2 regions of the Desemzia sp. FAM 23990 genome follow, and region 1 is predicted to be linked to the other one. Evidence: riboswitches for the same ligand, from Rfam matches in the RefSeq annotation. Region 1 holds a riboswitch; the other holds the start of a gene.

Region 1 (5,339 bases):
AAAGAAATAAGCTTCTTGTTGCTTGGCTATTGCCGGGTCATACATGAAAGCATTTACTTCAAAATTCAGTTTAAAACTTCGGATATCAAAGTTGGCTGTACCCACTGAGCAGATTTCTCCGTCGATGACGATCGTTTTACTGTGCAGGAATCCATTATCATAGATGTACACTTCTGCTCCCGCATCTACCATTTGCGCTGCATACGATAACGTAGCTTGGTAAATAAAAGGATGGTCCGGCTTATTGGGAATCATAATTTTAACATCTATTCCCGACATAATAGCTATTTGCAACGTTTCAATCAGTGCATCATCTGGCACAAAATAAGGGGTTTGGATATAAACAGTTTTATCTGCCATACTGATCATTTTGATGTACCCTTTTTTTATTTGTTGGATCTCTGTATCTGGACCACTGGATACGATCTGCAGGTTGGTTTTCCCTTTTCGTTGGATATAAGGAAAATACCTCTCTTCATATTCTATTTTATTGGTAGGTACAGCTGCATTCCAGTCCATGATAAACCTACTTTGCAAGGCCAGCACTCCATTTCCGATTATTTTTAAATGAGTATCTCGCCAATAGCCGAATTTCTTGTCTTTGCCCAAGTATTCGTCTCCTACATTAAAGCCGCCGATATACCCGATTTTTCCATCGATAACGACAATTTTGCGATGATTTCGGAAGTTAATTCGAAAATTGATCAAGCCCAATTTTGATCCAAAAAAGGTCTCGACTTGTCCGCCTAATTCTTTTAATTTTTTAAATGAAGCCAGTTTCAAAGCGCGAGAGCCTAATGCATCGTAAATGACCAAGACTTCTACGCCTGCTGCTGCTCTATCTTCTAAAGCTTTCAACACCATATTTCCTATCTGATCATTATGAAATATGTAATAAATCATATGAATATGATTTTCTGCTTTGTAAATATCGCGAATCAGCGATTTAAATTTTTCTTTGCCGTCTGTAAACATTTCTACGACATTTCCTTTTGTTAACATGGATTCGCTGCTTTCCAAAAACAAACTGGTAATTTCTTTCGAATCCTCAGTGGACTGTTGGCTAGACAACAATTTTTCTTCTTCGATCAGCATTTGTTTCTGAGCTTCCACCAACTCTGGCATACCGATACTTTCTTGAGCTTGTATATCAAAAATCTTTTCTCTGGAGATCTTTTTGCCAATAAAAAAATAAATGATAAATCCTATACCCGGCAAAAAGTTTAATACCAGCAACCACGCCCAAGTAGCTGCAATATCTCTCTTTTCTCGAAACACTGTAACAGCTGCAAATACAGTATTGACCGTTAATAACAATGAAATAAAATAAAAAACGTAGTTCATTAAAGCTCACATCTCTTTCCAACATTCTTATTCTTCAAATAAAAACACTACTCATTGAACACATAGATATCGACTTGTCGTGTCATCACCTTAGCTATCATACTCTTTTTTTCTCATCAGCCATAGTAAGAAAGGACATTTTTTCTTTTATCCACTCTCCCAGCATCCGTTCCATAGCTGATTCGCCTTTTACAGGGTACATAGTTGCGGTTTTCTGCAATTCATTATAATATTCTATAGCTTTAGAGTAATTTCGTTGATGGAAAGCTTCATAAGCCATCATTAACCGTTTCTTATTCGGCAAATAAGTCGTCATTTTAATGTATTTCTGTAATTCATTGGTATAAAATTTCTTCACTATGAACGGGTCAGCATCTTGAATCAACTCTAAAAACAAGCGTTCACAAGTTAATTCATTCTTATATAACACTGACATTTCTTCTATATACGGATCAAAAGCTGTTAAGCATAGTCTCGCTTCTTCAAATTTCAACTGATCTATATACCAGTTATATTCCAATAAATACATGGCGACTTTTAAAGGATTGGAATAGTCTTTTTCTCCTTCTAATTGAAGAGTTGTTAGCGGAATATCTTTCACTCGTTTTCCTTGTGTCATCAAAGCATTTATTTTGAGTTGGGTGTAAAAAGCGTATTTATTTTTCTGATTTTTTAACAACAAATACAAATTGTAGCCATCATTTGGTATGCCTCCCATTTTCATCGGAATTCCATTGGTTGCTGCTGTAAACAAACCTGCCAATGCAAAAGCACTCCAAATTATCGTCAAGACAGGTGAAAAAAATACACCGTTAAAGATTAGCCCAAATAGTGCGATAGAAAGCACTGCATTCACTAAAACTCCGCCTAAATTATATAACACAAATGGAAAATCACCCTCGTTATATGCAGGAGGGGACATCAAACATTGCCCTCCTGTACCAGGTAAGTTCATTCGTTTTTGTTGGATACTTCCTTCTTCTTTGACAAATGTCAAGGAACCTATTCGGAAAGAAACATAAGCATAGCCGGTCATCAACCCAAATACCAAATGACCCATTTCATGAAGTAAAATATGTATCAAATAACTGATAAAAAAAGCTATGAACCCAATAAACAACAGACTTAAATTTAATTCAATTGCATCAGTTTCCAAAAATACTCCTGCAACAAAGCCAATTGTTAAACCGACAATTGCTGAACCTCCCATTACAAGAATCACGGTACTCCACTGGGATTTCTTTCTTTCACTTTTATTTTTTGTCATATGTGCTTCACTTCCTTATGGGTTGGTTGATGCAGTCTCCTAAAAAGGATAACATTACTTATTTAGTATGTACTAGTCGAAAAAAAAGTCAATCATAATTTTGACCGACAACCCTTTTTAGCTTCAAAAAAAGACGAGATAGTAATATCCCGTCCTTTGATCTTGTATTAAAGTGTTGCGGATGAAAATAATTGTGGGGCTGTTTTTTTGATCGCTATCAGTAAGATGCTGACTACGACCGCTGTGATTACTCCACTCAAAATCTGTGTCACGAAAGAATACAATAAAGCACTCATCCCTTCTGGTGCGTAGCTGCCCCAGAAATAATAACCTGCTACAAAATGCCAGAAGAACCGTGCCATCGTACCGGAAAATGTTCCCAGAACAATATACAGATTCAATTTAACCGTCTGATCGGTTTGACTGAGCGAATGGATTTTAGCAGCAAATAATCCTCCGAAACCTGCAAAGGCAAAGGCAATAAAATATTCAATAAATCCTTGTAAAGGACTTAGAATATAGGCATTACCAATTACAAAATGCAAGATCCCCCATAAAAAACCAGCATAAACTGCTGGAACAAAACCTCTCCTAAACGCATAAAGCGTGAGAGGCACCATCCCTAATGAAACTGTAAAAGACGGACCGATATTTGTTGGGATAAGCGATAATACAATGGCTAAAGCAGCTATAATCGTCCCTTCTATCCACACACCAAACTTTTTGTTGCGCATAAAAAAACCTCCTTTATAATTTGAACAATGCCAAACAACAAAGGAGGAGATCACTTGAGTAATTAGACTACATACTTTTGTGCTCTGTCACAATTCCTACGCTCGTGCTAACGAACAGGTTCGAAGGGTCAGAATCATCGATTCAATCTCAGCTTAAAAAAGCACCCCTTTGTGATGGACGTTCATTCAGTTTTTACCTATTCACTATACCGAATATTTCAACCCTTGTCAATACTGCTCTCCGGGTTGAAACGATTTGATTAGTCTAACTTTTTAGCTAATACAAATTCTATACTGTCCCCTATGTTGATCCGTTGTTGAGTATTTGAAAAACCTGATTGAATATACAGCATTTGACTGCTGATATTGTCTATAGAGACAGACAACACAATTTCGTTGATCATGGGATAATGATAGCGCACATAGTCGGGCAGCAGTTCTAAAGACTTTTTAGCATATCCTTCTCCTTGATAATTCAAATCAATCGAATGTGCTCTAAATAGAATTGCTTTTGGATTGTCTGTAAAAGTGGACACCCCTACTCCAAGTTGAAGGATAAAAAAACCAATCAATTCCTGCCCCTTTAAAATCAAAATCGGGTGTTTTTCAGTTTCATGCATACTCTCGGTTAAAGCATCCATTGGCTTAACAATATAAGAATTTGAATCAATGGCATAATTTTCTAATTTTGGAGCATCTTCTATAACCGCTTCTCTTAGAATTATCTTTTCCATAGCCCTTCACCTTGCCTTTTTCATTATTCTTTTTCAGTATAAGAATAACAGACAGGACTAATAAATGTCTCTTGAAACGTTCTTAATTTCTCTGATTTGCAATACTCTGATTACTTCAACCCATCCCACTCCAAATAAAATTCTTGCAAAAACTGTTCCATAAACTGGTGTCTGTTTTCAGCAAAAGATCTTCCTGTTTGAGTATTCATCGTGTCTTTCAACTTTAATAATTTTTCATAAAAATGCATGATCGCTGTATCTTCTCCAGATCGATACTCTTCGTAAGATACCCCTTCTCTCGGCATTTTAGAAGGATCATGAATCAACCGACCACGGGAACCCGAATAAGCCATTGTTCTGGCAATACCGATTGCTCCAATGGCATCTAACCGATCTGCATCTTGCACGAGTTTTCCCTCTATAGAAGTCATCTCTATTTTATTGGTTCCACCTTTATAGGACAAGTTCAGCACAATAAATAAAAGAGACTCTTTTTCGGCGTGGGTTAAAGATAGCTGATTCAACCAATCGGTTAATTTTTTTTCTCCTGCTTCAGGTGTCTCATTTAATTTTTCATCTGGGACATCATGCAGCAATGCAGCCATCTCACAAATAAAAGCATCTACTTCCCCGGGTTCTTCAGCTGCCATTTGCAAGGCTAGATTACGTACACGATGAATATGCCACCAATCATGTCCGGAAGCGTCTTTCTTCAATAACTGAAAGACAAACTGTTCTGTCTGCTTTAAAATCTCTTTTTGAAGGTCTGTTTTCATATTTTGTCCTCTCTAAACTTTTTGGGTTCTTCATCTTCTAGCGTTGGTAGAGAAATTTCCTCCAGCCTATGGGGTTGCTTATGGACCGCCATGGGACCGCCTTGAGCTGAAAACCACATCTCAAGACTTGCAAGCTTCAAACTTAGCGTAACGGCTAAAGCCTAACGCTAAGTAATTCCCATTGCTTCCTTTTCCATGGCTACAAGCAACCCCATAGTCCTCCATAAATTTCTAGGAATGAGCTTCTAAAAAGTTTAGAATTAATTTTTTTACTTACCAACGTCAAATATTGTAGAACCACTTTTTGAACGACCCATTAAGGGTTTTAAATAAGGCTAGGACAAATGTCCTAGCCTATGCCTTAATTTATCTTCTGCGTTTTGAATTGCTGACTTCCATAATGATCGGTAAGATAACCGGTCTTCTGCGTGTCTTATCGAACAAGAATTTGCTTAATGAGTCTCTGATGTCTTGCTTCAAAGCT
Region 2 (5,339 bases), on a different contig from region 1:
CTCAAGATGCATACGATACAGCGAAAGACTATTTACCTTCCACACACCATATGCACCATATGGCTAAACCAAGTATGAAGACCAAAGCCAAACTTGCTAAAGGGGTTACTAAGGCGATGCCTGCCAAGGTAAAACATATGGAAGTGGCTAAAATGATTGCTCTGCCTTTAGCAGGTGCACTAGTTGCCTTGTTATTTGCGCCTAAGTCTGGGAAAGAATTACGTTCGGATATTAAGGATAAATTTACCGACGTTAAAGATACTGGAATGGAAAAAGGGCAAGAATGGAAAGAAGTAGGAGTAGAAAAAGCACAGGAATGGAAAGAGGTCGGCGAAGAGAAAGCTCAGGACTTAAAAGAAAAATATTCTGACGAAATGGAAGCTCCGCATGGAAACGTTCATGGGACATCAGCAGAACCTAATGAAGATCAAACGATTCCTGCAGATAAGTTGGATGAAACTCTCAACGATTTAGATTATGATTCTGAAAAAGATCTATTAGATGAGAACCAATAAAAATAAACAAAAAGATGGAGTCAAGAAAAATTCTTGACTCCATCTTTTTGTTTATTTTACTTTAATCACGATTTTTCCTCTTGTATGACCTGTTTCACTTTGTTCATGTGCTTTACGTACCCCTTCTTCTGTAAAAGGGTAAGTTTGACTGACTATGGCTTTGATTTTTCCACTGGTAAGTAAATCAGCTAAGGTTTGCAGGCGTTCGCTTGTGGGGGTCATACTGAAAATAATTCCTATCATCCCTAATTTTTTTAATGTAGTTTCATCCGGTTCTTGTACTAAGGAAACTAAGCGCCCGCCTTTTTTTAGAACAGTGAAACTTTTTTCTTGAGTTTTGCCTCCTAAAGGGTCTAGTACGAGATCGACATCACTGACTGCTTTTTCAAAATCCTCTTTGTTGTAATCAATGAAATAGTCCACGCCTAGAGAAGTAAGGAATGCTTTGTTTTTCTCACTGGCTGTCGAAATAACGTAAGCTTTGTAATGTTTAGCAATTTGTATAGCCAATGAGCCTACTCCGCCAGCCCCTGCGTGAATCAAGACTTTTTCATTATCCCTTAATTGTCCTTTATCTATTAAAGCTTCCCAAGCGGTTTGTCCAGCTAATGGAATTGCAGCTGCTTCCACAAAAGAGAGTTTATCAGGGATTTTAATCGTTACTTCGGCGCGAGATCGGGCATATTCAGCGTAAGTTTTGGATGCATTAGCAAATACACGATCACCTGGCTTTACATTCGTGACATTTGTACCAATTTCACTTACGATACCAGCGACATCACCACCAAGCACCATAGGAAGTTTGCCGCCCATTTTACCGGAACGTCTTTTGCAATCAACGGGGTTAATGGAGAAAGCATGAACTTCAATTAATACCTGATCATCTTTGATAGAAGGCTTCTCCATTTCCATCTCTCTTAATTGATCAGCTGACCCAAATTCTTTAATCGCGATAGTTTTCATAAAAAGGTACTCCTCTCTCTGATTGGTTCTCTAGTTATGATTACTTTAACACTGCTATCTTAAGACCACAAATAATGAGGCTTTTATACTTTAAAAGAGAACGATAAGCGGTGTATTAAAGACAGTAAAGTGATTGATTAAATTTATTATCTATAGTAAACTTATAAGTAATTAAATGTTTTGCAGGGGGACATAATCGTGTTGAGAAGGTTAAAACCTGACCCTTTGAACCTGTTAGTTAACACTAACGTAGGGAGCACAATCGTACATATGTATTCTAACGACTATATTCGTACTGAGCTCTCCAATTTTATTTGGGGAGCTTTTTCTTTTGTAAAACGCTTAATTGCGGGGGGACACAGTCGTGTTGAGAAGGTAAAACCTGACCCTTTGAACCTGTTAGTTCATACTGACGTAGGGAGCAAATAGTGAGTTTCTTATACACTTTTTTGGCTTCTGCATATTTGTAGAGCCTTTTTTTGTGCTCACGTTCTATAAAGGAGGATTGAGATCAGCCTATTTGAATAAGCTAGAGAAACCAAGGAAAGGGTGTAATAAATGTTATCAAGAGTCAAACAAACAGCTCCTTTAGTCCATTGTATCACTAATTATGTGGTGGCAAATTTTATGGCTAATGGATTACTTGCTATCGGAGCTTCTCCTATTATGGCGGATGAAGTGAATGAGGTTGCTGATGTCGTGACAGCTGCTCAAGGAGTATTGATCAATATCGGTACCGTAAATGACCGCACTATCCAAACGATGTTGGTAGCTGGAAAAAAAGCAAATGAGTTAGGAGTTCCTGTTGTACTGGATCCTGTAGGAATCGGTATTTCAAGCTATCGAAAACAAGTGGTGCAACAACTTTTAAAAAGAATGCAGGTTGATTTGATCCGCTGCAATGCAGGAGAACTAGCCGCAATTGCAGGTAAAGAATGGCATCAAAAAGGAGTGGACAGCGGCATAGGGGCGATGCCTGTTTCCAAAGTAGCGCGAGAAATTGCCTTGAAGTATCGCTGTCAAGTCATCGTCACAGGAGAAACCGATTATTTAACGGATGGTCAAGAAGAGCGATACGTGTCTGGAGGCAACGAAATTGCTACACGTATTACAGGTATGGGGTGTTTATTAAGCGCTGTTTGTACAGCTTCGCTTGCGAGTGGAAAAGAAGCCTCATTCAATCAATTAGCTACCACTCTACAAGCGTATAAACAAGCTGCTGAACAGAGTGGAAATGAAGTGGGGACATTCGCTGTACAATTTATGAATGCTCTGCAAAAGATAGCGGAGGCAGGACAATGATTGCATTAACGATTGCAGGATCAGATTCAGGCGGGGGAGCTGGGATTCAAGCAGATCTAAAAACATTTCAAGAGTTAGGGGTATTTGGGACCACAGCCATTACAGCATTAACAGATCAAAATACACTGGGTGTACATGATATTTATGAAGTACCGCCATATTTTGTGCAACAACAGATCCAAACTGTACTAGATGATTTTTCAGTAAAAGCTATCAAAACGGGGATGTTGTTTTCAGTTGAAATAATTGATGGGGTAGCTGAAATCCTAAAAAAACAAAATATACCGCTTATCGTTGATCCGGTGATGATTGCAAAAGGCGGAGCAAAGCTATTGCAAGAATCAGCAGCAAAAACTTTAATAGAAAAGCTGTTTCCCTATACCACCATTTGCACCCCAAACATCCCAGAAGCAGAAGTGCTGACAGGTATTCGTATTAAAAATACGAAAGATATAGAAAAAGCAGCACAACAACTGTTGCGAATGGGTATTCAATGTGTTGTCATCAAAGGTGGACATTTAGAAGAAGAACAGGCAATTGATAGAGTATACACTTGCGAGCAGTCTTTTCAATTGACCACCAATCGTGTGAAAACAAAAGATACACATGGGACAGGCTGTACATTTTCTGCTGCTTTAACAGCCAATATAGCGAAAGGACTATCCATGCAAGAAGCGATCGTTGAAGCGAAAAAATTTATTCAACTAGCTGTTTCTACACCGCTTTATATTGGTCACGGTCATGGGCCGACGAACCACTTTGCTTACAAATGCAACCAAGGAATATGTGAGGTAGAAGTAAATGGATAGAAGTATTTTAACTATTTATTTTGTCATGGGTACAGTGAATTGCAAAAAAGACCCATTGAAAACACTCGAAGAAGCTTTGCAGGCAGGGATAACCTGTTTTCAGTTACGCGAGAAAGGAAAAGGAGCGTTGACTGGTTCAGCCTATGTAGATTTTGCCAAAGCATGTCAAAGATTGTGTGCAATGTACCAAGTACCTTTTATTGTCAATGACGATGTTGAGCTTGCTATACAATTAAATGCTGATGGTATACACGTGGGACAAGATGATTTAGCCTTGACAGCCTTTCGGAAGAGAGTAAAAGGAAACCTTGTAGGTGTTTCAGTCCATAATGTTGAAGAAATGGAACAGGCTATAGTTAATGGAGCAGATTACGTTGGAATTGGCCCAATCTATCCAACACAGTCTAAAAAAGATGCTGCCTCCCCAGTAGGATTGAACTGCATACGTACGATACGAAAACAGTTTGGTACTTTTCCAATAGTAGGTATTGGTGGTATCACGGAAGAAAATGCAGCTGGAATTCGTGCTTCGGGAGCAGATGGGGTGTCCGTCATATCTGCTATCTGTGGCAGTGAAGACCTAAAACAGACAGTAGAAAAGTTGCAAAAAAGCAGCTGATGCAAAAATATTTTTCTTGTGCAGTAGGATTAAAAGGATGAACAAACTGGAAGCAGTAAATAAGAAATGCTAAAATGACATTGATTGAAGAAAGGGGGAAGAACAATGGAGTTTGAAAAAGGGGATAATCGCTTTTATAAAAATGACGAAAGTGGAAAAATGATTGCAGAAATTACCTATATACCTTCCGGTGAAGATAAAGTACTGGTTGATCATACATTTGTTGACCCAAGTTTAAGAGGGCAAGGCGTTGCTGAACAATTAGTAGATCGTACAGTCCAAGAAATGGAAACAGAAGGTAAAAAAATGGTTGCTGTGTGTCCGTATGTAGTAAGTTTATTTGAACGGAAATCTGATAAATATCAAGATATTATAGCGAAATAAAGATGAGCTAGGCTCTAAAATCGATCTTTTTAGTAATAGTCTAAAACGAGATCGATTTTAGAGTTTTTGTGTTAAACATTCAAAAAACAAAGCAGTAATGAATAACTATTAAAAAAAAATTAAAAAAGATGCAAAAAAGGCTTTATTCTCTTTACATTATAGAAAATATTTTATATAATTCATTTTGTGCTTATCACTCAAATGCTTATCAGGCCCGTTGGTCAAGCGGTTAAGACACTGCCCTTTCACGGCGGTAACACGGGTTCGAATCCCGTACGGGTCATCCTAACCAAGTTTAATAATTATACCGTTCGCCGGCTTAGCTCAGTTGGTAGAGCATCGCACTCGTAACGCGGAGGTCACAGGTTCAAATCCTGCAGCCGGCATAACACGAAAAAAGACAGGTCTATCAAAAGTTTTAAACTTTTGATAGACCTGTCTTTTTTTTATTTGATTCTGATTAAATAATCTAAATCCAGTTCAAATGAATAGAAGATACTTGCGTTTTATTGTCTCCGTTTCTAAACGAATAGACAAGTTAATTGATTAGAATGAACAAGTAGAGTAATGTTTGCTATGATGAAACCTTTAATCAGAGGCAGTAAAAAATTCAAGAGGTGATGAAAATGGTTTTCGACTACGATCTTGACTTCGATCATATAAACTTTCGCGAGCAGCCAGAATTGTATAGAGTGGGAAGAGGAGAGCAAGGTGTGCTGCTGGTAGAGCCTTACAAGAGCGAGATAC

Evidence for each region. Region 1 has a riboswitch for thiamine pyrophosphate ahead of thiT (energy-coupled thiamine transporter ThiT). Riboswitches for the same ligand answer to the same signal wherever they lie in the genome.
Region 2: another riboswitch for thiamine pyrophosphate. It lies ahead of thiM (hydroxyethylthiazole kinase); the one in region 1 lies ahead of thiT (energy-coupled thiamine transporter ThiT).

What each region holds. Positions count from the first base shown of each region.
Region 1 is NZ_JBGQQW010000004.1:38,529-43,867, reverse strand. It holds gene cls (cardiolipin synthase) at 1-1,344, opposite strand, end outside; gene ACEN4I_RS02325 (hypothetical protein) at 1,442-2,611, opposite strand; gene thiT (energy-coupled thiamine transporter ThiT) at 2,779-3,345, opposite strand; TPP riboswitch at 3,422-3,524, opposite strand; gene ACEN4I_RS02315 (GNAT family N-acetyltransferase) at 3,606-4,079, opposite strand; gene ACEN4I_RS02310 (HD domain-containing protein) at 4,190-4,855, opposite strand; gene ACEN4I_RS02305 (ribonuclease J) at 5,222-5,339, opposite strand, start outside.
Region 2 is NZ_JBGQQW010000012.1:66,538-71,876, reverse strand. It holds gene ACEN4I_RS06620 (YtxH domain-containing protein) at 1-515, shown strand, start outside; gene ACEN4I_RS06615 (NADP-dependent oxidoreductase) at 567-1,478, opposite strand; TPP riboswitch at 1,653-1,751, shown strand; TPP riboswitch at 1,819-1,916, shown strand; gene thiM (hydroxyethylthiazole kinase) at 2,037-2,780, shown strand; gene thiD (bifunctional hydroxymethylpyrimidine kinase/phosphomethylpyrimidine kinase) at 2,777-3,589, shown strand; gene thiE (thiamine phosphate synthase) at 3,582-4,208, shown strand; gene ACEN4I_RS06595 (GNAT family N-acetyltransferase) at 4,314-4,592, shown strand; tRNA gene ACEN4I_RS06590 (tRNA-Glu) at 4,804-4,875, shown strand; tRNA gene ACEN4I_RS06585 (tRNA-Thr) at 4,906-4,978, shown strand; gene ACEN4I_RS06580 (DUF4385 domain-containing protein) at 5,219-5,339, shown strand, end outside.